2 linked regions of the Pleomorphomonas sp. PLEO genome follow. The protein of the gene in region 1 interacts with the protein of each later gene in a pairwise test. Links are inferred from orthologs where the notes say so. Each region holds a gene or a part of one and is shown on either strand. Other genes may lie near its edges.

The links.
Region 2: the proteins of AB6N07_RS17015 (region 1) and ileS interact in binary tests that used the Escherichia coli proteins (3 or more experiments, as listed by UniProt). The link is inferred for Pleomorphomonas sp. PLEO from one-to-one orthologs.

Annotation. Positions count from the first base shown.
Region 1 is NZ_CP166625.1:3,649,559-3,657,003, forward strand. The notes cover bases 1-2,853. They hold AB6N07_RS17015 (HyaD/HybD family hydrogenase maturation endopeptidase), read left to right. Parts: upstream 1-1,070; coding sequence 1,071-1,637; downstream 1,638-2,853. Other genes in these bases: AB6N07_RS17005 (nickel-dependent hydrogenase large subunit), read left to right, coding at 1-323; cybH (Ni/Fe-hydrogenase, b-type cytochrome subunit), read left to right, coding at 367-1,065; hypC (HypC/HybG/HupF family hydrogenase formation chaperone), read left to right, coding at 1,650-1,943; AB6N07_RS17025 (hydrogenase accessory protein), read left to right, coding at 1,981-2,421; AB6N07_RS17030 (hydrogenase expression/formation C-terminal domain-containing protein), read left to right, coding at 2,418-2,853. Also shown: more of AB6N07_RS17030, read left to right, coding at 2,854-3,221; AB6N07_RS17035 (rubredoxin), read left to right, coding at 3,218-3,403; [NiFe]-hydrogenase assembly chaperone HybE, read left to right, coding at 3,393-3,896; AB6N07_RS17045 (hypothetical protein), read left to right, coding at 3,893-4,876; hydrogenase maturation nickel metallochaperone HypA, read left to right, coding at 4,869-5,210; hydrogenase nickel incorporation protein HypB, read left to right, coding at 5,210-6,130; carbamoyltransferase HypF, read left to right, coding at 6,138-7,445.
Region 2 is NZ_CP166625.1:4,922,594-4,938,518, forward strand. What follows is about bases 3,093-6,574. They hold ileS (isoleucine--tRNA ligase), read left to right. Parts: upstream 3,093-3,422; coding sequence 3,423-6,374; downstream 6,375-6,574. Other genes in these bases: AB6N07_RS22775 (bifunctional riboflavin kinase/FAD synthetase), read left to right, coding at 3,093-3,195; lspA (signal peptidase II), read left to right, coding at 6,371-6,574. Also shown: AB6N07_RS22760 (TIGR01459 family HAD-type hydrolase), read left to right, coding at 1-530; AB6N07_RS22765 (protein phosphatase CheZ), read right to left, coding at 586-1,221; AB6N07_RS22770 (response regulator), read right to left, coding at 1,378-1,761; more of AB6N07_RS22775, read left to right, coding at 2,122-3,092; more of lspA, read left to right, coding at 6,575-6,874; AB6N07_RS22790 (hypothetical protein), read left to right, coding at 6,947-7,615; AB6N07_RS22795 (response regulator), read right to left, coding at 8,076-8,495; AB6N07_RS22800 (EAL domain-containing protein), read right to left, coding at 8,716-10,125; AB6N07_RS22805 (heavy-metal-associated domain-containing protein), read left to right, coding at 10,369-10,563; AB6N07_RS22810 (sigma-54-dependent transcriptional regulator), read left to right, coding at 10,774-12,102; AB6N07_RS22815 (hypothetical protein), read left to right, coding at 12,306-12,890; AB6N07_RS22820 (N-acetyltransferase family protein), read left to right, coding at 12,897-13,385; AB6N07_RS22825 (DMT family transporter), read left to right, coding at 13,525-14,418; co-chaperone GroES, read left to right, coding at 14,574-14,861; groL (chaperonin GroEL), read left to right, coding at 14,915-15,925. UniProt on the Escherichia coli protein: Catalyzes the attachment of isoleucine to tRNA(Ile). As IleRS can inadvertently accommodate and process structurally similar amino acids such as valine, to avoid such errors it has two additional distinct tRNA(Ile)-dependent editing activities.

The sequences.
Region 1 (7,445 bases):
CGCCGGACACTTGGCCGAAAGAGGCGAAGGGCGTTGGCTTCACCGAGGCCCCGCGCGGCGCGCTCGGTCACTGGATCAGGATCAAGGACGGCAAGATCGACAACTATCAGGCGGTCGTGCCGACCACATGGAACGGTAGCCCCCGCGACCCGCAAGGCAACATCGGCGCTTTCGAAGCCGCTCTTCTCGACACGCCGATGGCCGATCCGGAAAAGCCGCTTGAGATCCTGCGGACGCTGCACTCCTTCGATCCCTGCCTGGCCTGCTCTACTCACGTGATGAGCGAAGACGGGCAAGACATGGCCACCGTCACCGTTCGCTGAGGGCAATGCCATGGCAAGCGAAGCGAAACTGCTCACCGGCGTTATGGATGCCACCGACGATGTTATCGTCTCCGGCCCGTCCATCTACGTCTACGAGGCGCCGGTCCGCCTCTGGCACTGGGGCAACGCCCTCTGCATTACCATTCTTGCGGTGACCGGCTACTTCATCGGCTCGCCGCCGCCGACCATGCCGGGCGAGGCGTCGGACAACTTCCTGTTCGGCTACATTCGCTTTGCCCATTTCTCCGCCGGGCAGGTGCTGGCCGTCGCGTTCCTTGCCCGCATCCTCTGGGCCTTCTGGGGCAATAAATATTCGCGCCAGCTCTTCTACCTGCCGGTCTGGGAGAAGACATGGTGGAAAGGCGTCATTCGCGAGGCGCGCTGGTATTTGTTCCTCGAAAAGGAGCCCTACAAATACATCGGCCATAATCCGTTGGCCCACGCGGCGATGTTCGCGATGTTCACGCTGTTCAACCTCGGCATGATAGTCACTGGCTTCGCGCTCTATTCCGAGGGCGCCGGTCGCGACAGCTGGCAAGCCAAGGCGTTCGGCTGGGTATTCAGCATCTGGCCGAATTCGCAGGATGTTCACACAATTCACCACTTGGGCATGTGGGTGATCGTCATCTTCGCCATCGTCCATATCTACGCGGCGGTGCGTGAGGACATCATGAGCCGCCAGACCATGATATCCACAATGATCTCCGGTGAGCGGCAGTTCCGCGACGAGCGCGAGGACTGAGCGGCATGACAGTGTTGGTATTGGGGATCGGCAACATCCTGTGGGCCGATGAAGGCTTTGGCGTTCGCGCTGTCGAGGCCTTTCATCGGCTCTACGCTATGGCGAAGGACGTCGATCTGCTCGATGGCGGGACGCAGGGGCTCTACCTCGTCAACCGAGTCGCCGAGGTAGATCGTCTTCTGGTGTTCGATGCCATCGACTATGGCCTGCCGCCCGGCACGCTGAAGCTGGTGATCGGCGACGAGGTGCCGAAGTTCACCGGCGCCAAGAAGATGAGCCTGCATCAGACCGGCTTCCAGGAAGTGCTATCGGCAGCCGACCTGATGGGTCATTATCCGAGCGACATCGTACTCATCGGCTGTCAACCGCTCGATCTCGAGGATTGGGGTGGTCCGTTGACGGCGCCGGTGTCGGCCAGCATCGAGCCGGCGCTCGCGGCGGCGGTGGAGGTTCTTGAGAGTTGGGGCGTCGCGCCGAGCCGGCGCGCGGTTCCCTTGCCCGCAGAAAGTGGCCTGCTCGCCAACGATATCGATCGGGCTGCTTACGAGCGGCCGCGTGCCGGTGCCGACTAAGGGAACCAATCCATGTGCCTCGGCCTGCCGATGACCGTCGTCGAAGGCGACGACTTCTCCGCTCTCTGCGAATGGCATGGCGAGCGGCGACGCGTATCGACACTGCTGATCGGTCGGCAGACGAGGGGCGCACGGCTGCTCGTGCACATCGATAGTGCGATGCGGGTGCTTGACGATGCCGAAGCCGAAGCGATTGACCGCGCGCTCGACGGCCTCGCCGCGGCTGCCGAGGGCAGAGCCTTCGAGCACCTGTTTGCCGACTTGATCGACCGCGAACCGGAACTGCCGGAGCACCTGAGGAAGTAAGGCCAAGGCCTTCCTGCCCGATGAGGAAACGGGAAACATGTCTGCTTTGATTGCCGCCCTCGCCAGCCTTCATGGTCTGCCGACCGTCGACACCGAAACACTGGATGCCTTTCTGGCGCCGGCGCAGGGCGGGCCTGAACACCGGTTATTGTTCTTCACCGGCGATCCCGATCAGCGGAACGATAGCGGCGACGTTGCCGTGGTGGTGCCGGAGTTGCTCGCCGCCTTTCCCTGCCGCCTCCGTGCCGGCGTGGTCGCCCGTTCGGCCGAAGGGGCGCTGAAGGCGCGCTTCCATGTCGAGGTGTTTCCGTCGTTGGTCGTGCTGCGTGGGCAAACCCTACTCGACGTGTTGCCACGCATCCGCGATTGGAGCGAATATCTCGACCGCCTCGGCGCGGCACTGCGACCTGACGCAGCGACGTTTTCCGCTCCAGGCCGCATCGAGATCACAACAAGTGCCCGGAGGGCCGACGCATGACGGAGGAATTCCCGACGACCGGCCGAACCACCGGCACGGGTACCCTCGCCTTCCTGGCGACGACCGATGCCGAGGCATTGATCGCTCGCTGCCCCAATGTCGCACGCCTTCTTCCGGAGATGGTGGATGCTCTCGAGCGCCAGACTGAAACGGCGCCCGGGCTGCTGTTCGACCTATCCTCTCTTTCGAATGAAGAACGCGTCCTGCTCAACGAAATTCTCGGCGAAGGCGAAGTGGCCGCCACAGTGGCTCTTCCGGATGGCGTTGTCGCCGAGATCGTCGAGAGCATCTTTGCCGGTCTCTGGCGTGTTCGTTTCGTCGGTGCCGATCATACGATCCTTGCAGACTACGCCGAGGTGTCGGCTGTGCCGCAGGCGGTCCGTCGCGCCGCGGCGATGACACTGCCACGCCTCGATCTCCGAGCTATGCCCGACGGTCTAATGAACGCACCGGCCGTCCTGACCGAGATCGCCGACCGCGCGGTGCATTATCGGCTTGGTGAGCCAAACCATGTCGTCTCATTGACACTCCTGCCCATGCTGCCAGAAGACCTCGATCTTCTCGTCAACCGTCTTGGGACCGGGCCGGTGAAAGTCGTCTCGCGCGGATACGGTAGTTGCCGCGTCCAGGCGACGGCGATTCACAATGTTTGGTCGGTACAATTCTTCAATGCCATGGACGCCATCCTGCTCGACACCATCGAAATCGGCGACGTACCCGCCGCGGCACAGGCAGCCCAGGAGGATTTTCTCGATTCTGCCATTCGGCTGCGCGAGATTGGCGAGGCTTATTTCCAATGACCGGTAGCTTGGACGATCGCTGGGAGTGCGGCGTCTGCTGGACGGTGTATGATCCGGTTGAAGGTGACGACGTGGCGCAGATAGAGCCCGGCACCCCCTTTCAGGCGCTACCAGATGACTGGCGTTGTCCTCATTGCGACGGCGCCAAGCTCAAGTTCCTGAGGATCGACGATGACCGCTGACGCGCCGCTGTCCACCCTTGATGATGGGGAACTCGTCGGTCGCCTCGAAGGATTTTGGCGAGCGGCCGAAGCTCGCATGGCGGACCTCCCCATTCACAATCCGTCGCTCGCCGTCATGGTGACACCAGTCTGTCGCTTCGGTCATTTTCGCTTCGCCGCGGTGGTAACGCCCTGGTGCATGAACATCGTCGCCGTAGCCGATGTGGGCATCAAGCTGCCACCCGACGGCGTTACGCTGCGGCTCGAGCTGCCGGCTGGCGACGTCGATTTCGTGGTGGCATCAATGGAGGACGGAAGTCGCTACGGCTCAGCGTCCCTGTTTTCGCCGATGGAGGAATTTGACGATCAGGTGGCGGCTGAAACCGTCGCCTTCGCCGCACTCGATGAGCTGCTGCGTGAGGCCGAACCATCGGAAATCGGGCCTCTATCCGTCAATATGGACCGCCGCCGTCTTCTCGGTTTTGGAAACGGCCTGCCGGAGAATGGAAAATGAGCGACTTCGATCCTGGCCGGATCGCCGTCGAGTTCTCCTTGACGGATGGTGTGGTCACCGAGGCGTCGATCCGCTCGGCACGGCCCCTGTCGCTGGCGTCGCGCTTTGCCGGCCGCCCCATCGAACAGGCCGTCGAGGCGGTTGGCCTCGTCAATGCCGTTTGTGGGGTGTCGCATTCCGCAGCTCTGACCTTCGCCGCAGCAGCCGCAGGCCATCGAACGATTAGCGTGGAGGAAGCTGAACGTTGGCGCGTTCGACTGGCGGCTGAACGGATCGCCGAGCATCTTCGCGAGCTGGTGCGTCTCGCGCCGGTCGCCGCCTTCCCAATTGTCCGCGATGCTCTTGACGCTGCGCGCAAGGCGGCACGAACCGGCGTCGCTGGCGACGATATCAGGGCTATCGGCGCCGCCTTTGGCCTCGTACCTGATTGGTTGCCAGCGCTGCCCAAGCCCCCCTCGTTGCCAGACGCTTTGACCACGGCCGACGATGCAGCCATTGTGGCCGCGCTGGAGGCTGACGCCGACTTTTGTTCGCAGCCGTCTCTTCCCGGCCGGCATCCTGAAACGGGGCCGGCAGCCCGCCTCGGTTGGTCGGCGTCGACACCGGGTGCCACCGACGCAGCCCGCCTCATCGAGGCGGAAGAGGCACTCGGCGTTCTTCTGGGTAGTGCCAGCTTCGAGCGGGGCTTCGGCGACTGGCTTACTGCAAGTCGGACGCAATACAATACGGGATACGCCTCAGTGGAAAGTCCACGCGGCAGGTTATATTATTGGACCGTGGTGCAAGGAGATGGACGGCTCCGAGACGCCCGCGTTGTCGCTCCCACGGAATGGAACTTCCATCCGGACGGACCGTTTGCGCGCGCACTCGCAGGATTCCGGCCGGACGGCGATGTCGCGGCGGCGATCGCCCGGCTGGCGGCGCAATTCTCTCCTTGTGTGGCGGTGGATGTCGTTCCGGCAGGGGCGACCAATGCATGAGATGTCGCTTTGCGAAGCGGTTGTCGAAATCGCCGTCGAGGAAGCGAAAAAGAACGGCGCGACGCGTATTCGAGCGGTGGTTCTTGAGGTGGGCGTGCTCAGCCATGTTGATCCCGACGCCCTGGCCTTCTGCTTTTCCGCCATCAGCCACGGCACCCTTGCCGAGAACGCAAAGCTGATCATCGACCGCGTTCCCGGCAGTGGCTGGTGTCTCGAGTGTGCTAAGACAGTGCCGATGACCGAACGCTTTGGCGCCTGCCCGGACTGCGGGCGCCGCCACGTGCAGATGACGCAAGGCGACGAGCTTAAGCTGCGCGAACTGGAGGTAGAGTGATGTGCAATGATTGCGGCTGCGGCTCGGGCGGGACCGGCTACAAGATCAACGGCAAGACACCGGCCGAGCTGCACGACCATGTGCACAACCATGATCATCCCCACCATCATGATCACGACCATAGCCATGATCACGACCATCACCACGACCACCCGCACGATCATGACCATTTGCATGACCATGGACATGATCACTCACACGCGGCTCCGCTTGCCGCCGTGCATCAGCCCGACCTTGACAGCGAGCGGGTGATCCGCATCGAACGCGATATTCTCGCCAAGAACAACGACGCAGCCCGGCAGAACCGCGCGCGCCTTGCCGCCACGGGCACCCTGGCGCTCAACCTGATGTCGTCGCCCGGCTCAGGCAAGACGACGTTGCTGGTCCGCACCATTGAGGACCTCAAGAGGAAGTTTCCGATCGCTGTCATCGAAGGAGATCAGCAGACCGACAATGACGCCGAACGCATCCGGGCAACCGGGGCCCGCGCCGTTCAGATCAACACCGGCAAGGGCTGCCACCTGGAAGCCGGCATGGTCGGTGCCGCGCTCGACGACATAAAGGCGGAGCCCGGTGGGATCCTGTTCATCGAGAATGTCGGGAACCTCGTCTGCCCGGCTGGCTTCGACCTTGGAGAAGCACACAAGGTCGTGGTGCTCTCGGTTACCGAGGGCGAGGACAAGCCTTTGAAATATCCCGACATGTTCGCCGTCGCCGACTTGCTGCTCCTCAACAAGGCGGACCTTCTGCCGCATCTCAAATTCGACGTCGGCAAATGTCTCGCCGCCGCGCTGCGGGTCAATCCGCACCTGCAGACGCTGGTGGTTTCCGCTGAGACTGGAGAAGGCATGGCCGCCTTCTACGCCTGGATCGAAGCGCGCGCGGCGCTTTCTCGTACCGCCGCCGTCGCCCGGGCCTGATGGAACGATGACAGCCGCGCCCAGCCCCGACGCCTTCGCCCCCGTGGCGCGCCTTTTCCTCAAGGTGAACGGCGCTGTGCAGGGCGTGGGCATGCGGCCGTTCGTGCACCGGCTCGCCACGGAATGCGGTCTTGCCGGCTATGTCCGCAACGGCGCCGACGGCGTTACCATCGAGGTGGAGGGCACGCGCGTCGAGGAATTCACACAACGCCTCAGGTTGGAAGCGCCGCCGCTTGCCCGCATCGACACGGTTGATCGCCGGGAATTGCCGGTCACCGGCGATAGCGACTTCATCATCAGAGAAAGCCTCGACGGCGCGACGATGACGCGGATCGTGGCGGACGCCGCCACCTGCGACGCCTGCCTTGCCGAATTGTTCGACCCGGCAAGCCGCTATTTCGCCTACCCCTTCGTCAATTGCACCCACTGCGGCCCGCGCTACACCATCACCCGCCGCCTGCCCTATGACCGCCGGCAAACGTCGATGGCCTCCTTCCCAATGTGTCCGGACTGCGCGACGGCCTACACCGACATCCGGGATCGACGCTTTCATGCCGAACCAGTCGCCTGTCCCACCTGTGGACCGAAGCTGAGCCACTCCGTCACCGAGATCGCATCGGCGATCAAAGCCGGCGGCATCGTGGCGCTGAAAGGCATCGGTGGCTTCCATCTGGTCTGCGACGGTCGTAATGCCGAGGCGGTCGCGGCGCTCCGGGCAAGAAAGGCGCGCGAGTTCAAGCCCTTCGCGGTGATGGTCGCCAATCGTTCTTCCATTGCCCCAGTGGCCGTAGCGTCACCAGAAGAGCAGGCCCTCTGTTCGTCGGTTGCCCGGCCGATCGTGCTGATGCAGGCAAAGCCCGGCGTGCTGGCGCCCGCCGTCTCGCCCGGCCTTTCTCGCGTTGGCGTCATGCTGGCCTACGCACCGGTGCACCATTTGCTGTTCGCAGCTCTCGCGGACCATGATTTTGCCGGCCACGATCCGTACGTCGCCAATAACTTCGTGCTGGTTGCCACTTCGGCCAACCCCGGTGGTGAGCCGTTGGTGGTGGACGACGCGGATGCGACGCGCCGCCTCGCCGGCATTGCCGACCTGATCGTCACCCACGACCGCGCCATCGTCGTACGCGCGGATGACAGCGTCACACAGGTGATTGCCGGCGCGCCATCTTTCCTGCGCCGGGCGCGCGGCTACGTGCCCGAGCCGATCGCGCTTGCCGAAGATGGGCCCATAACCCTCGCCCTTGGCGCGCATCTCAAATCCACGGTGACGCTGACGCGCGGCCGGGAGGCTTTCGTCTCCCAGCACGTGGGCGAT
Region 2 (15,925 bases), 1.3 Mb from region 1 along the record:
TGTTTGAGGGGCTCGATCTGGAGCTGGTTGACGAGGAGCAGGCTGAATATGTCGTGTTGACCGGCCTGTTCGACGACGAAACGGAGAGTGTCGAATCCTACAGGCCCATGTTCTCCCGCTTCGTCGAAAGGGGGCTCAAGGCTTACTGCGCCAATCCGGACGTCGTTGTCGAGCGTGGAGATCGCCTCGTTTATTGCGCCGGTGCGCTCGCCCAGCTCTATGTCGAGCTCGGAGGTGATACCACCATCATCGGCAAACCCTATCATTCGGTCTACGACGCGGCGCTTGCCGCCGTCGGCCGAGCGCTCGGCCGTCCTACGGAGAAGAGCCGCGTACTCGCCATCGGCGACGGACTTCCGACCGATATTAAGGGCGCCTGGAGCCAGGGAATCGACGTGCTGATGGTGACCGCCGGTATTCATGGCGCCGATTTCGGCGATCTTTTGAGCCCTGATCCCGCGCGGTTGGCCGCGCGGCTTAGGGCCGAGGGCCTCAGCATCCGCGCAGCCATCCCACGCCTTGTCTGGTAGACATAAAAAGAGGCCCCACCGGGCCTCTTTTTATTTCCATCGTTATGGCGCACGCTCAGAAGAAGGCGTCGACGTCATCCTGGCTGACACCCTCGCCCTTGAACTGAGGACCGTGCAGGATCTGCTCGCGGGCGCGCTTTTCAGCTGCGGTCTCATCGACAGGCGCGTCTGTGATACGCATGAACTTCAGCTTTTCCACCAAGGTAGTGATACGCTTGTCGAGAGCGCTCAATGTGGAAACCACCTTGGAGATACGCTGGCCTGTGATGTCCTGGAACGAGCAGGCCTGAAAAATGTCGATTATCTTCTCGCTGACGATTGCTTGATAGGCTTCGACATCGGCCGTGTCGGCTCCCATGATCTCCTCGGCCGCCGACATGATGGTATTTGTAGCTTCTTCCGTTGCCTCGACAATGGCATCGAGTTCTCGCCCGGCAGTGGGGATATGCTCGCTGCTCATGTCACTCAGGTGAAGCTGAGCAAGTTCTTCCTTCATGTTGGCGATTTCGCGCGCCATCTCTCCGAGTTCGGAATAGATAGCCAAGTCCATCGTCTTGAATAATGACTGGAAGCTTTCCGCCATTATCTCGGCTAGCCGCATGACGTCTTCGAGCGACACATCCTCGGCCTTGCGACTGTTCTGGAGGAAGTCGATGATCTTGGTCACGTGTTCCGAAGACATCTCAGACATCAAGGAATCTCTTTCTCAGGTACGCGATAGCGTTCGCCAGAGGATAGGCGATGCGAACGTCCTAATCGCGGATAATGCGTCGGCAGCCTCGCGCCTGTCCGGGATCGCGGTAAGCGGCACCAATACCGCTCCGCGTTCTCCCGGCCCGGTCCGGCATTAGTCGCCGAACACGGCCTCAATCTTGCTCTTCAGCGTCGGCGCGTTGAACGGCTTGACGATGTAGTTGTTGACGCCGGCCTTCTTGGCGGCGATCACGTTTTCGGTCTTGGATTCGGCCGTCACCATGATGAACGGCGTCTTCGACAGCGATGAATCCGAGCGGACCTGCTTGAGCAGTTCGTAGCCGGTCATCGGCTCCATGTTCCAGTCGGAGATCACAAGGCCGTAGCGGCGTTCCTTCATCTTGCCGAGGGCTTCGGTGCCATCAGCCGCCTCATCCACATCCTCGAAACCGAGCTGCTTCAGGAGGTTTCTGATGATTCGGATCATGGTCTTGTAATCGTCGACCACTAGAACCGGAATCGTTGTGTCAAGTGCCATCGTTTACTCCACACTGCCGCGGCGCCACCCGCGCCTCGATGACGACCTCAATACACGGGCGGGTGAACATCCCTGCGGGGGCCCGTGCTTGAAGGAAACCATACAACGGGGACCTGAAAAGTCGGTTAATTCTCGGCCCCACGGCTTTTGGCGCTGTTGCAGCTCCCTGAGAAGCTTGATTTACAATTCGTTTTTCCTCTGAATCGTTTTTATGGCTCTGTTCAGCGCTTTCTCCTTGGACTTATCGTAAATTTCCGGCTGGCGTCTTTACGTTTTGCCAACCATGCTGGAGATTCCCTTAGCCTCCGATCGCCTTTATGGCGTCATGATGACCGGGCAATCCTGTTGGCAATTAGCCGCTTGACCTTGTCTGGGGCAGAAGGCACGGTCACGCCGCGCCGCCGAGCCACCTATCACGGGCATGGCGGCATTCCCCGGCGACAGCAGATTCCAGAGACCATGCCCCCCTTCCAGTTTGTCGATCGTCATTCCGTTTCACCATTTCTTCGGGGTGGCGCCGTCGCCATCGGCAACTTCGATGGCGTGCATCGCGGCCATCAAGCCGTGCTGGAAGCAGCGCTGGCAGTGGCGCGACAGCGAGGCCTTCCCGCCGTCGGTGTCACCTTCGAACCGCACCCGCGCGATGTCTTCCGACCGGAACATCCGGTGTTTCGCCTGACGCCAGCGCCGGTCAAGGCGCGGCTCGTCGAGGCTATCGGCCTTGATGGACTTGTCTCCATTCCCTTCTCGGCCGCTTTCGCGGCTCAGAGTCCCGAGGAGTTCGTGGAACGGGTGCTGGTAGATGAACTCGACATTCGCCATGTCGTCGTCGGTTGGAATTTCCACTTCGGGCAAGGACGACATGGCACGCCGCAGAAGCTTCGCGAGCTCGGCGAGCGGCACGGCTTCTCGGTCGACGTCATCGCTCCGTTCGAGACCGAAGACGGCTACACCGTTTCCTCCAGCGAAGTGCGTGACCGCCTCGCCGAGGGCGTTCTGGCGGAAGCGGCCGGCCTTCTCGGTTGGCACTGGTTCTTCGAAGGCACCGTCGTCGATGGCGACAAGCGTGGTCGCACCATAGGTTTCCCAACAGCCAACATTCGCCTGCCCTCTCAGGTTCGGCTTTGCGAGGGTGTCTACGCGGTGTTTGCCGAGATCGACGGCGTCCGTCACGCGGGCGTGGCCAGTTGGGGCCGGCGTCCAACCTTCGACAACGGCGCGCCAGTGTTTGAGACCTTCGTGTTCGACTTCTCCGGCGACCTCTATGGAAAGACGATCACCGTGATGCCGATCGCCTATCTCCGGCCGGAGCTGAAATTCGACGGCGTTGCCGCCCTGATTGAGCAGATGAACCACGACGCCGAAGAGGGACGCGCGCTGCTAGCCGCCTTCGATGGGTTTACGCCCCTCGATCGAGCGCTCTGGCGGTCATGAGGGCGGCAAACGTCTTTCCTTTCGGTCGCTTTGCCGGTAGAACACCGCCCATGTTTATGCTCATCCGCCGTCAGCCGGCTGCCCCGCATTTCACACGAATTATCGGCCCGGCCCCGATGAACCGCCGCTAAGGCGACGGGATCGAGGGACCGGGAGCCGAGCCTTGGCCGATCGCAGGCAATACCGCGCCGGCCCGCCCCATTCTTGCTGCATTGACGAGACAGTTCATGACCGACACGCCCGCCCCGACGTCCGAAGCGACGCCGACCCGCGACTATTCGCCGACGCTCAATCTCCCGGCCACCGATTTTCCGATGCGCGCCGGTTTGCCCGAGAAGGAGCCGAAGCTGATCGCCCGCTGGGACGAGATGAAGCTTTACGAGAAGCTGCGCGAGACCGCCAAGGGACGCGAGAAGTTCGTCCTGCATGACGGACCGCCGTATGCCAACGGCCATCTGCACATCGGCCACGCACTCAACAAGATCCTGAAAGACATCATCACCCGCTCGCGGCAGATGATGGGTTACGATTCCAACTACGTTCCCGGGTGGGACTGTCACGGCCTGCCGATCGAGTGGAAGGTCGAGGAAGAGTATCGCGCCAAGGGCAAGAACAAGGACGAGGTGCCGATCAACGACTTCCGCGCCGAGTGTCGCCAATATGCTGAAGGCTGGATCAAGATCCAGGCCGAGGAGTTTCGTCGGCTGGGTGTCGAGGGCGACTTCAAGCATCCCTACACCACCATGGCCTTCACTTCGGAGGCGGTGATCGCCACTGAGCTCCTGAAGTTCGCCACGTCTGGACAGCTTTATCGCGGCTCCAAGCCGGTGATGTGGTCGGTGGTCGAGCGGACGGCGTTGGCTGAAGCCGAGGTCGAGTATCAGGACTACCAGTCCGACACCATCTGGGTGAAGTTCCCCGTAACGTCCGGCGCGAGCGAGTTCGCCGATGCTTTCGTCGTCATCTGGACGACGACGCCCTGGACGATCCCTGGCAACCGCGCCGTCAGCTATTCGCCGAAGATTGCCTATGGTCTCTATGAGGTGACCGAGGCGCCGGACGGCAACTGGGCCAAGACCGGCGAGAAATACATCCTCGCCGATGCCCTTGCCGAGGCTGTGTTCAAGCAGGCCAAGGTGGCCGGCTACACCAAGTTGGCCTCGGTCACGGCCGACGTGCTCGCCGGCCTCACCTGTGCCCATCCACTCAAAGGGCTCGACGGCGGCTACACCTTCGACGTTCCCCTGCTCGCCGGCGACCACGTCACCGACGATACCGGCACAGGCTTCGTTCACACCGCCCCCGGCCATGGCAGGGAGGACTTCGAGGTGTGGATGGACTACGGCCGGCAGTTGACGGAGCGCGGCATCTCCACGGCAATCCCCTTCACGGTCGACGACAATGGTTTTCTGACGGACGCGGCACCTGGTCTGGTTGGCCGCCGTGTCATCACCGACAAGGGTGAAAAGGGCGACGCCAACCAGGCGGTGATCGATGCGCTGGCCGCCGCGGGCATGATGGCGGCGCGCGGTCGCCTGAAGCATACCTATCCGCATAGCTGGCGTTCGAAGAAGCCAGTGATCTTCCGCAACACCCCGCAGTGGTTCGTCTATATGGATCACCCCATCGGCAAGGGACCGATCGGCGATACGCTGCGCGCCCGCGCGCTCAATGCCATCGACGAGACAGCCTTCTATCCGCCGGCCGGCCAGACGCGCTTGCGCTCGATGATCGAAAACCGGCCCGACTGGGTGCTGTCGCGCCAGCGTGCCTGGGGCGTGCCGATCGCCGTGTTCCGCAATCTTGAAACCGGCCAGGTCATTCCGGGGCCGGAATTTGCGCACAACGACGCCTATGCCGCCCGCATTCGCGAGGCTTTCCTGGCGGAAGGCGCCGATGCCTGGTTCGCCGATGGGGCCAAGGAACGCTTCCTTGAAGGCTTTGTCGAAAACCTTGCTGCCTGGGAGCAGGTGCGCGACATCCTCGACGTCTGGTTCGATTCCGGCTCGACGCACGAATTCGTGCTGAAGGGCCGCCCCGACCTCAAGTGGCCGGCCGACGTCTACCTCGAGGGCTCGGACCAGCATCGCGGCTGGTTCCATTCGTCGCTCTTGGAATCCTGCGGCGTCAACGGCGTTGCCCCCTACAAGGCGGTGGTGACGCACGGCTTCATCATGGCCGAGGACGGCCGCAAGATGTCGAAGTCACTCGGCAACCAGGTGCAGCCGCAGGACGTCATCCGCCAGTCGGGCGCCGATATCCTGCGTCTTTGGGTCGCTTCGACTGACTATTGGGAAGATCTGAGGATTGGCAAGACCGTCCTCGGTACCAACACAGACGCCTATCGCAAGATCCGCAACACCTTGCGCTGGATGCTCGGCACGCTTGCCCATTACGACGGCGACGCGGTGGCCTATGCCGACCTGCCGGAGCTCGAAAGGGTGATGCTGCACAAGCTCGCCGAAGTCGGCACCCAGGTGGTGGACGGCTACCGGGAATACGACTTCAAGTCCGTCTTCTCGTCGGTGCTCAATTTCATGAACATCGAGCTCAGCGCCTTCTACTTCGACGTCCGCAAGGACGCGCTCTATTGCGATCCGAAGTCGAGCCTCAAGCGCCGCGCCGCGCTTCACGTGGTGGCGGTGCTCTATGACCATCTCATCAAATGGCTGGCACCGCTGATCCCCTTCACCGCCGAGGAAGCTTGGCTCGAGCGGCACCCCGGCGAAGCGTCGTCCATCCATCTCGAGCTTTTCCCGGCCGTGCCCGAAGAGTGGACCAACGCGACGCTCGACGAGAAGTGGGAGAAGGTGAAGCGCGTGCGGCGTGCCGTCACCGGCGCGCTTGAGATCGAGCGGCGGGAAAAGCGCATCGGCTCATCTCTCGAGGCAGCGCCGCTGGTCTACATCGAGGACAAGGACCTGCTCGCAGCGCTCGACGGGCTCGATTTTGCCGAGATCTGCATCACGTCGCAGATTGCCGTTGCCGATGCGCCCGCCCCCGATGGCGCCTTCCGCCTTGACGATGGCACACCGGTTGGAGTGGTCCCTGGGCTCGCCGAAGGGCGGAAATGCGCCCGCTCGTGGAAGATTCTTCCTGAGGTCGGCAGCGACCCCGACTACCCGGATGTGACGCTCCGCGACGCCCAGGCGTTGCGCGAGCTGGCGGCCGGCGCATGACGGCGGCGTCGAGCGATCTTGCGACGCGGCGGACGCGGTTTGCCGCGCTCGCCGTTGTCCTGATGACGCTCGCCGTCGACCAGGGCAGCAAATACTGGGTGCTGAACCATACGAGCCTGCCGGACGGTGATCGCATTTCGGTGCTGCCCGTATTCGATCTCGTGCTGACCTGGAACATGGGCATTTCCTATGGTCTGTTCCAGCAGCAGGAGGCCCTCGGACGTTGGCTGTTGATCTCTCTGACGGCGTTCGCGACGATCCTGCTTGCCGCATGGCTGTGGCGGTCACGCGACCGGCTGGTGGCCGGTTTGGCGTTGGCGCTGATCATTGGCGGCGCGCTCGGCAATCTCATCGACCGCGTTGTGTTTGGCGGCGTCGTCGACTTCCTCTACCTGCACTATGGCTCTTTTTCCTGGTACGTTTTCAATCTTGCTGACTGCGCCATCGTTGCAGGGGTGGGCGCACTCCTGTATGAGTCTCTGCGCTTGAGGCCACAGTGATGCCTCAAAAGTCAGCTATGTGCTGACCGAGACAAGGGTCGAACCATGGTGCGACCCGGGACGAGAGCGAGAGTGACGATATCGATGACCAATCTGCTGACCGGCAAGCGTTGCACTCTTCTCGCCGTCGCCGCTTTGAGTCTCTCGGCCTGTTCGGCGCTGGGCACATCGGTGGCCGACAACGACCCTGAAACGGAAGTTCCAAACTCCTCTATTGGCCGCGCCCTCATGGAAGGCGTGGGAGCCGTACCGGAGCGCAAGACTGCCATCGACTATACTCCGCGAGCCCCACTGGTCGTGCCCCCCAACAAGTTGGCTTTGGTCGCGCCGGAAGATCCCAACCGGCTTGCGGCCAGCGGAACCTGGCCGGAAGACAACGATCTCAAGACGCGCAAGATCCTGGCCGATGCGCAGGCCCGCGACAACGCGCGCGGCGACAATGATCAATTGTCCCCGTCTGAGCTGATGTCAGTTCGCGTTCCCGATGCAAGGTCCCGCGTGGCATCGGATTCGGATGTCACGGTGTCCGATTCCGATAGAAGGCGGCTTCTTCCCAGTGAACTCGGCAACATGCCGCGTGACAAATCCACCAGACTCTACGACGCTGGCGGTAAACCTGTCCGCAAGGCGCTTGTCGAGCCGCCAGTCGCCTACCTTGAGCCAGCCGCTGGCGTGCCGGTGACGACCGACGATGGCGCGCCGGAAGAGCCGCAGAAGAAGAAGTGGTGGAAGTTCTGGTGAGGCAGTGCCTCGCCTCTTTTTTTCAAACCTGACGTCGAAAAAGGCCGCGAAATTCGTGGCCTTTTTGTTTTCTGGTGGTATGTCCGACCATCAAGAGCGACAGACACCACTTTGAAGCCATAGGCTTCGGGCTTCAGGGGGAGAAGAGCCTCTTGCCCGTCAGGCTAGAGCGTAGTGTGCGCCGCACGGCTCTACAAAACCCTGAGGATCAACCGCGCGAAGCCGGGCAAGCGGCCGGCTTGAGAAAATCAGAGCCGGCAACGCGCTCGTCTCGATTTATACTCAAGGTTTGTGTTCGAGATCACCGAAGAGCGGAAGGGCATCACGTTCGACGCGAGGATTATCGCCCGACAGGTGAGACCGGCAATCTGGCCGCCAGCCCCCTAAGGCCTGCTTAAGGCAGTCCAAAGACTGCTGCGCTGGATTGCTGCGCGATACCGAGCAACACCACCGACCTCAATCAGGGCAATTCGTCACGGCCGGCTGTGGCAATCGCGCCGCTCCCAAGCACGGCTTCGATCTTGGCGCGTAGCGTCTCCGCCGTGAAGGGTTTCACTATGTAATTGCTGACGCCAGCCTTCTTGGCGGCGATGACGTTTTCCGCCTTGGATTCCGCGGTCACCATCAGGAATGGAATATGCGAGTAACGCTCGCTGGCTCGCACGCGTTGAAGGAACTCGTAGCCAGTCATCGGCAGCATATTCCAGTCGGAAATGATGAGACCGTAATCGCGATCCGCCAGCTTGCTCAGGGCCTCGCTGCCGTCGGCCGCCTCGTCAACGTCATTGAACCCGATAGCCTTGAGGAGATTGCGAATTATCCTCGCCATGGTCCGGTAGTCATCAACCACGAGCACAGGAAGTGAGAGATCAAAGGACATTTCAAACCCCAAGCTCATTCAGGACGCGCACAGTCGCAACAACTACCCTAAATAATCAAGATAGTAACTTGGCAATACCTTAAAGGTCCCTGGCTGCCCAGGCTTATGAAACCCCTAGAGACTAGCGCAGTTAGCAACTTTACACGGCGCGCCTTAACTAAATGTTGCAGCTCCGTGACTTTTAGATTGTCCACGCTGATCAAGCGTCTTCGTTGAGCGGTCAACGACGCGAGGTGCCTGCCCGCTCACTGCCGGCTGGTGCTGCCCGTGCAGACGTGCCATTGGCAGCCTGGCTTGCCCCGAGCACTTCCGGCCTCACTTGGCGCGGGCTTGAAAACAGATTGCCCTGGCCGAAGGTCAGCCCGTAGTCCAGAAGGTCGATGACCTGCGCCTCCTGCTCGACCCGATCGACGATCAGGGTCAGCCCCTGCCGCTGCAGGTGGCCGGACATGTCCTCGACATGGATATCGCCGGTAACAAGCGGCGCCCGGCCGAGCAGCCGGTCGGCAGCAACCTTGATCGAACGGAAGCCGAGATCGGACCAGCGACGGAAATCGACGCGCAGGTCCGTGACGTTGTCGATCGAGAAATGGAAGCCGAGGTCGGCGACCGCCCGCAGGCTTTCGATCTCAAGCGGCCCCATCTCGGCGAGCGCATCCTGACGAAACTCGAACTGCACGAGCTCCGCCATGGCTCGGCTCTGAGCAAGAAAGCCCTGGAACTCACGAAAGAAGGTCGATGATGCAAGACTTTCCACCGACAGATTGATGTAAAGGCCGACATCGCTGTTGCGTTGGGTGAGACGCTTCAAAATCTGGAATGAGCGGATCACCTGATAGGTGTCCAGTTTGGCAATCAGCCGGCTCTTCTCGGCAACGGGAATGAACTCGGCCGCGGGAATCAAGCCGGCCGCGCCCTTGAGGCGGGTCAAAACTTCATAGGAACGAACCAGCCGTTGCGGCAACGTCACCACCGGCTGCAGATGCAGTTCGATCTGCTCGTCACGAATGAGATGCTCCACCTCCCGTTCAAAGGCCGGGTCGGTATCGGGAACGAACAGGGAGTTTTTTAAGCTGGCGGAGAGGCCATCGCGGCTATCAGCCGGCCGGCTGGCGCGCCCCTCGTCGAGATAGTCGTCGGGACGTGTCCGGCGTGGGCGCCGTCCCGCGGCATCCTCGGCCTCGCGAATATGCCGCTCCAGAGCGCCAAAGCGCGCGTTGACGCCGTCCAGGCGCCCCTCGACCGTGGACTCCAGTTCAGCCAATGTCTCGGTCACCTGCCGGAGCAATTCGCCGACCACCTCAACCTCGGCGGCGAGTTCGCCGGTCTGCTCGCGCACCCGGCCGGGCAGAGCCTGTTCGAGACGATTGAGTCGGGCGGCGATCTTCTCGATTTCGGCTTCGCCATCGCCTGCGACAGCGGCGATCTCTGCGAGTCGGCTATCGATCCAATCCCGCTCCCGCCGCCGCTCCATAGGCTGCTGCAAGATGATCATGGTCAGCATCAAGCCGATGCCGATCACCAGCGCCGAACCCGCCGACAGGCCAAGCTGGAAGTACAGCACTACCGCGGCCGAGGCGGCGATCACGCCCATGGCGATCAAGATCATCGTCGATGACGACCGGTTCATTCGCCTGCCCACTCCAACACCAAACCACGCAACGAATCACAGAGCATTGTTGCCGTTTTCGTGAGCGGAAGCGAAGACGGACAATGGTTTTCCAAGGGTTTTCAGCGCATTTTACCTCTTGCGCGCCATTGTCGGCGTCCAGTGACCGACTTGCCACCGCCTTGACCCCCGCCAAAGGTGGTCCCATGTTCGGCATATGTGGCCGGCGAACAGTCGCCAACGGCAAAAAAATGGAGATACGGCATGATCGAACTCAACGTCAAAGGCATGATGTGTGGTGGCTGCGCCAGTTCGGTCGAAAAGGCGATCAAGCGCGTCGATGCCGATGCAACAGTCATGGTCGACCTCCCTTCCGGCAAGGTGAGCGTCGAGACCAAAGCCGACGCCAAAGCGCTCGGCGATGCCATCGAGGCTGCCGGCTATGAAGTGGCGGCGTGACGCCGATTCTCGGAGACGCGTCGGAGCCTCGTTCCGTAAAGGCGAGGCGCACCACGCGTTTTTATTGCCCATTTCGCTGCCGAAAGGCTGGCTTGATGAACGCAATTGATATCCTGTTAACGGTTATCAACCCTTTATTTACCATGCTCGGGGCACAGTTCCGCCGGTACGCAATGCAATTTGCAACTGTCTGGCAGGGAACGCTTTCCGATGTCGGTTGGCCCGCGCAGCACATCGACGGTACGTCTTTTAATCGTCGATGCGGATGTCTCGTCGCGACGGGTCGTGCGCAAGGCGCTTGAAGCGCGCATTGCACGGCCGATGTTGATTCTGGAAACCGCTGAGCGCGACGCCGCGCGCGTGATGGCCGGTAAGCAGACGTTTGACGTCATCGCCATCGATCTTGACACCATCGGCGGACCGACAGCCTTCCGTGCCTTCACCGAGCAACTAACGCCGACGACCGTCTATGCCATGGGTGACCCCACCGATGTGCAGGCGGCGGTGGCTTGCGTCCGCTCGGGAGCTGCCGACTTCATCGAAAAGCCGGTTGACGGCAACGCCTTCGCTCGCCGCGTCGAGCGCCAGTTCGTCGAGAGCCTCGCCAACACCGTCGATGACGCCGATGGACTCATCGGTTCGGCGCCGGCAACGCGGGCGCTTTCCGAGCATATTTTGCGCGTTGCTCCATCGCTTGGCCCCGTGTTCATTTCCGGCGAGGCCGGCAGTGGCAAGTCGCTGGTGGCTCGATCCGTCCATGCCCGCTCTCGCCGTCGCAATGGGCCGTTCGTCACGATCGATTGTTCGCAAACGCCGGTCGACCAGCTGGTGGCAGATCTTTCGGAAACCGACGGCGCTCTTGCCGCCGCCGATGGTGGGACTCTATTCCTCGACGAGGTGGGGCATCTTCCTGACCCCGCCCAGCTTGCGCTGATGCGCTTTCTGGATACGGGCGAAATTGCCGGCTTCGATGGCGGCCATCGTCTTTCCGTGCGGATCATCGCCTCATCGCGCCGACCGCTCGACGATCTCAGCGGCCCCGCCGGCCTGAGGCAGGATCTCTATTTCCGCCTCAACGTACTGACGCTGGCCGTGCCGCCGCTCCGAGACCGAACCGAAGACATTCCGCTTCTCGTTGACGCCATGGTGCGACAGATCAATCGCGATAGCGGCTCGCGCTACACGCGCTTCACAGCCGCCGCCGTGCAATGTCTGGCCGGTCGCGCTTGGCCGGGCAACGTCTCCGAACTCAGGTCGGCCCTCGAAACCCTGATGGGGCTCTACCCCGGCGACCTTGTCACCGCCGATATGGTGGTCCCGGTGATCGTCGCACCGGCGGCTATGTCCGCGGCGCCAAGAAAGAAGCTGCCGGCCGAAGTCAAGCCACTCTGGCTGGAAGAGGCGCGGGTCATCGAAGAGGCCATCGAAGCCTTCGACGGCAACATTGCCAAGGCGGCGGCTGCTCTCGAGATCAGTCCATCGACCATTTACCGCAAGCGCCGCGACATTGAAGATGCCATTGCCGTCCGCAGCGCCTGAGTAGTTCTGCGAAGAGGCCGACCTGACCTTGGAAACCGGCCACGGATCAGTAAGATAGGACAAGACCACAATCGCCTGGAGGACCTCCGGCAAATGTTCGCCGCGTTTTGTGGAAGGGACTAAAGTGTGCGCTTGAGCAGTCGCTTTTCGATCGGGCCGGTTTGGCCTAATCAGCGGATGCTCTGGGGGAAGGATAAGCGGTCATGCACGGGTTGCGTTTTCTTGCTGCTTTTTTTGCCTGCGTAATGGCGGCATCTACCGCGGTGGCGGGGCCGATCCTCGATGAAGCCAAGGCAGCCGAGGCGCTGCTTGCCGAAGGCAAGGCAGTCGAGGCGCTGGCCTCGCTCGAAGCCGCCTTCAATGCGGCCTGGGACGCAGCGCCACTCGGTTTTTCGGAGGCAACCTTCGTTACCGGCAAACCGGCCGGCTTCGGCATCTATGCTACCCGTCCCAATGCCGTTTTCCAACCGGACGAGCAGATGCTCGTCTACGCCGAACCGTTCGGCTACGGCTTCGGCAAGGAAGGAGATCTGTTCAAGATCGATTTCTCGGCCGATTTCGAACTGCGTACGCCACGCGGCCAGATCCTGCACGCGCAGGAAGGCTTTGCCTCGCTCGACATGGTGTCGCGCCGGCGAAACAAAGAGTTCCAAGTCTATATCGTCTACAATTTCAAAGGCCTGAAGCCCGGCGATTATGTGCTTGTGACCAAGCTCAGCGACCGCAATTCCGAAAAGAAGGGCGAGTTCGAGCTGCCGTTCACCATTGCCGATAAGCCGGCCAACTGATCTGCCATGGCGGAACAGCCCTTTGTTCGGCCCGCCGTCGACGCCGACGGTGCTGGCATTGCACGATTGATCGCCGCGGTATTTGGCGAATATGAGGGCTGCCCGTTCGTCCTTGCCGAGTTTCCCGAACTCGCGGCACCGGCCAGCCATTACGAGAAGCGAAACGGCCGACTGTTCGTCGCAGAAAACAAGGGCACCGTTGTCGGCTCGTTTGCCATATCCTCGCCGGACGGCGACAGCGTCTTCGAGATCAACAAGGTCTACCTCGACCGTGCACAACGCGGGTCGGGGCTGGCGCGGAAGCTTTATGCCATGGCGATCGAGGAGGTGATCCGGCGGGACGGCCGAACGCTGAAACTCTGGACCGATACGCGCTTTCTTGCCGGTCACCGCTTTTACGAAAAACTCGGTTTCGTCCGCCAGCCGGTCATCCGCTTCCTCGCCGACGCTACGGATGGCTGGGAATTCGCCTATCGGCTAGAACTCGATCGGTAAACGCCGCTTGCGCCGTCTGCCTGCTGTCATGTTTTGCCTTACACGCCATTTAGGTATGTCCGGCGACCTTGTCGGTCAGACGCCCGAGGCGTAGAAGCCGCGTCTTGGCCGCGTACCCGCTGCCTCGTCCGGAGATGTCATGCAGCCGTCGATGCGCCTTCACGCGGCGGGTGCCGCCCTCCTTGCCGTGCTCCTGTTCTCGGGACTGGACGCGTTGGTCAAGGCGACCACCTACGGCACGCCGCTGGCCTTGGTCGTGTTCCTGCGCTACGCGGCTGGCCTCATTTTTTCAACGAGTTCGGCGGCGGTACAAGGCCAACTCCGACTGAGCTGGGCGACCATCCGGCGCGCTGTCGGCCGTTCGCTGGCCGGTCTATGCTGCGCGGTGCTGTTCTTCGGCGCGCTCAAGTTGCTACCGCTCGCCCAGACCGTGGCCCTCACCTTCACATCGCCCTTCTTCATGGTTATGATTTCAGCGGCGATGCTTGGCGACCCGGTCACTCGCCGCTCGTTGTTTGCCGCCGCCTTCGGCTTTTTGGGCGTCGTCGTCATGCTGGCGGAAAAGTTGAGTTCGGAGGCGGGAAGCCCACTTGGCTTTGCCATGGCGCTCGCTTCGGCCGTTGCCTACGCCCTCTCCATGATCCTGTCGCGTCGCGATACCGCCCATGACAGCGTGCCGCAAATGATCCTGGTGCAGAACTTCATCAGCGCAATGGTCGTACTGCCGTTCGCCCTTTACTGGTACCAGCCGGTCCCCGGCCATATGTTGATGATGTTCCTGGCGATCGGCGCCCTTGGCACCGGCGGCAACTATGCCATCACCTGGGCCTACAAGCATGCGCCGGCGACTTTGCTCGGCCCGTTCGAGTTTACCGCGCTGATCTGGGCCGTCACCTTTGGCATGGTGTTCTTTGCCGAAGTGCCGAGCGCCCATACACTGCTGGGCGCCGTCATCATCATCGGTGCCTGCCTCGTCGTGGTCCAGCCGATCGCCGCCTCCGTTCGGCCTCGCGCGGACGATAGTTGTCCGTGAAATACCGGACCCGCCCTTGACAGACAGGCGGCGCGCGCCTATCTCCGGCCCGCTTAGCACTCGTCAGTGGCGAGTGCTAACAGCAACATTTTTCACCGTGGTCTGTGAGGCAAAAGCGCGCACACCACGGGCAATTTAGAAACGAGGAGCCGAACATGAAGTTCCGTCCCCTGCACGACCGCGTCGTCGTTCGCCGGCTGGAGTCCGAAGAGCGTACCACCGGTGGCATCATCATCCCCGACACCGCCAAGGAAAAGCCCCAGCAGGGCGAAGTCGTTGCCGTTGGCCCCGGCGCCCGCAACGAGAAGGGTGAACTCATCGCCCTCGACGTCAAGGCTGGCGACAAGGTGCTGTTCGGCAAGTGGTCGGGCACCGAAGTGAAGATCGACGGTCAGGACCTCCTGATCATGAAGGAATCCGACGTGATGGGCATCGTCGGCTGATTGTATCAGGCCGATCCGTCCTCCGTTAACCTCTCATTTCAAGGAAAAAATCCATGGCTGCCAAGGAAGTCAAATTCGGTTCCGACGCCCGCGAAAAGATGCTGCGCGGCGTGGACATTCTCGCTGATGCCGTCAAGGTCACGCTGGGTCCGAAGGGCCGCAACGTCGTGATCGACAAGTCCTTCGGCGCTCCGCGCATCACCAAGGACGGTGTGACGGTCGCCAAGGAAATCGAGCTTGCCGACAAGTTCGAGAACATGGGCGCCCAGATGGTCCGCGAAGTTGCTTCGAAGACCAACGACAAGGCTGGCGACGGTACCACCACCGCCACCGTTCTGGCCCAGGCCATCATCCGTGAGGGCGCCAAGGCGGTTGCCGCCGGCATGAACCCGATGGATCTCAAGCGCGGCATCGATCTCGCCATTGCCGAAGCCGTCAAGGATCTCAACGCCCGCTCGAAGAAGATCTCCACCTCGGCTGAAGTCGCCCAGGTTGGCACGATTTCCGCCAATGGCGAAGTCGAGATCGGCCAGATGATCGCCGACGCCATGCAGAAGGTCGGCAACGAGGGTGTCATCACCGTCGAGGAAGCCAAGACCGCCGAGACCGAGCTCGAAGTCGTCGAAGGCATGCAGTTCGACCGTGGCTACCTCAGCCCGTATTTCGTGACCAATGCCGAGAAGATGGTCGCCGATCTCGACGATCCGTACATTCTCATCCACGAGAAGAAGCTCTCCAACCTCCAGGCCCTGCTGCCAGTGCTCGAGGCTGTCGTCCAGTCGTCGCGTCCGCTGCTGATCGTTGCCGAGGACGTCGAAGGCGAGGCGCTTGCCACGCTCGTCGTCAATAAGCTGCGTGGCGGCCTGAAGATCGCCGCCGTCAAGGCGCCGGGCTTCGGCGACCGTCGCAAGGCCATGCTTGAGGACATCGCCATCCTGACCGGCGGTCAGGTGATCTCCGAAGACCTCGGCATCAAGCTCGAGAACGTCACGCTCGCCATGCTCGGCCATGCCAAGCGCGTGTCGATCTCCAAGGAGAACACCACGCTCGTTGACGGCGCTGGC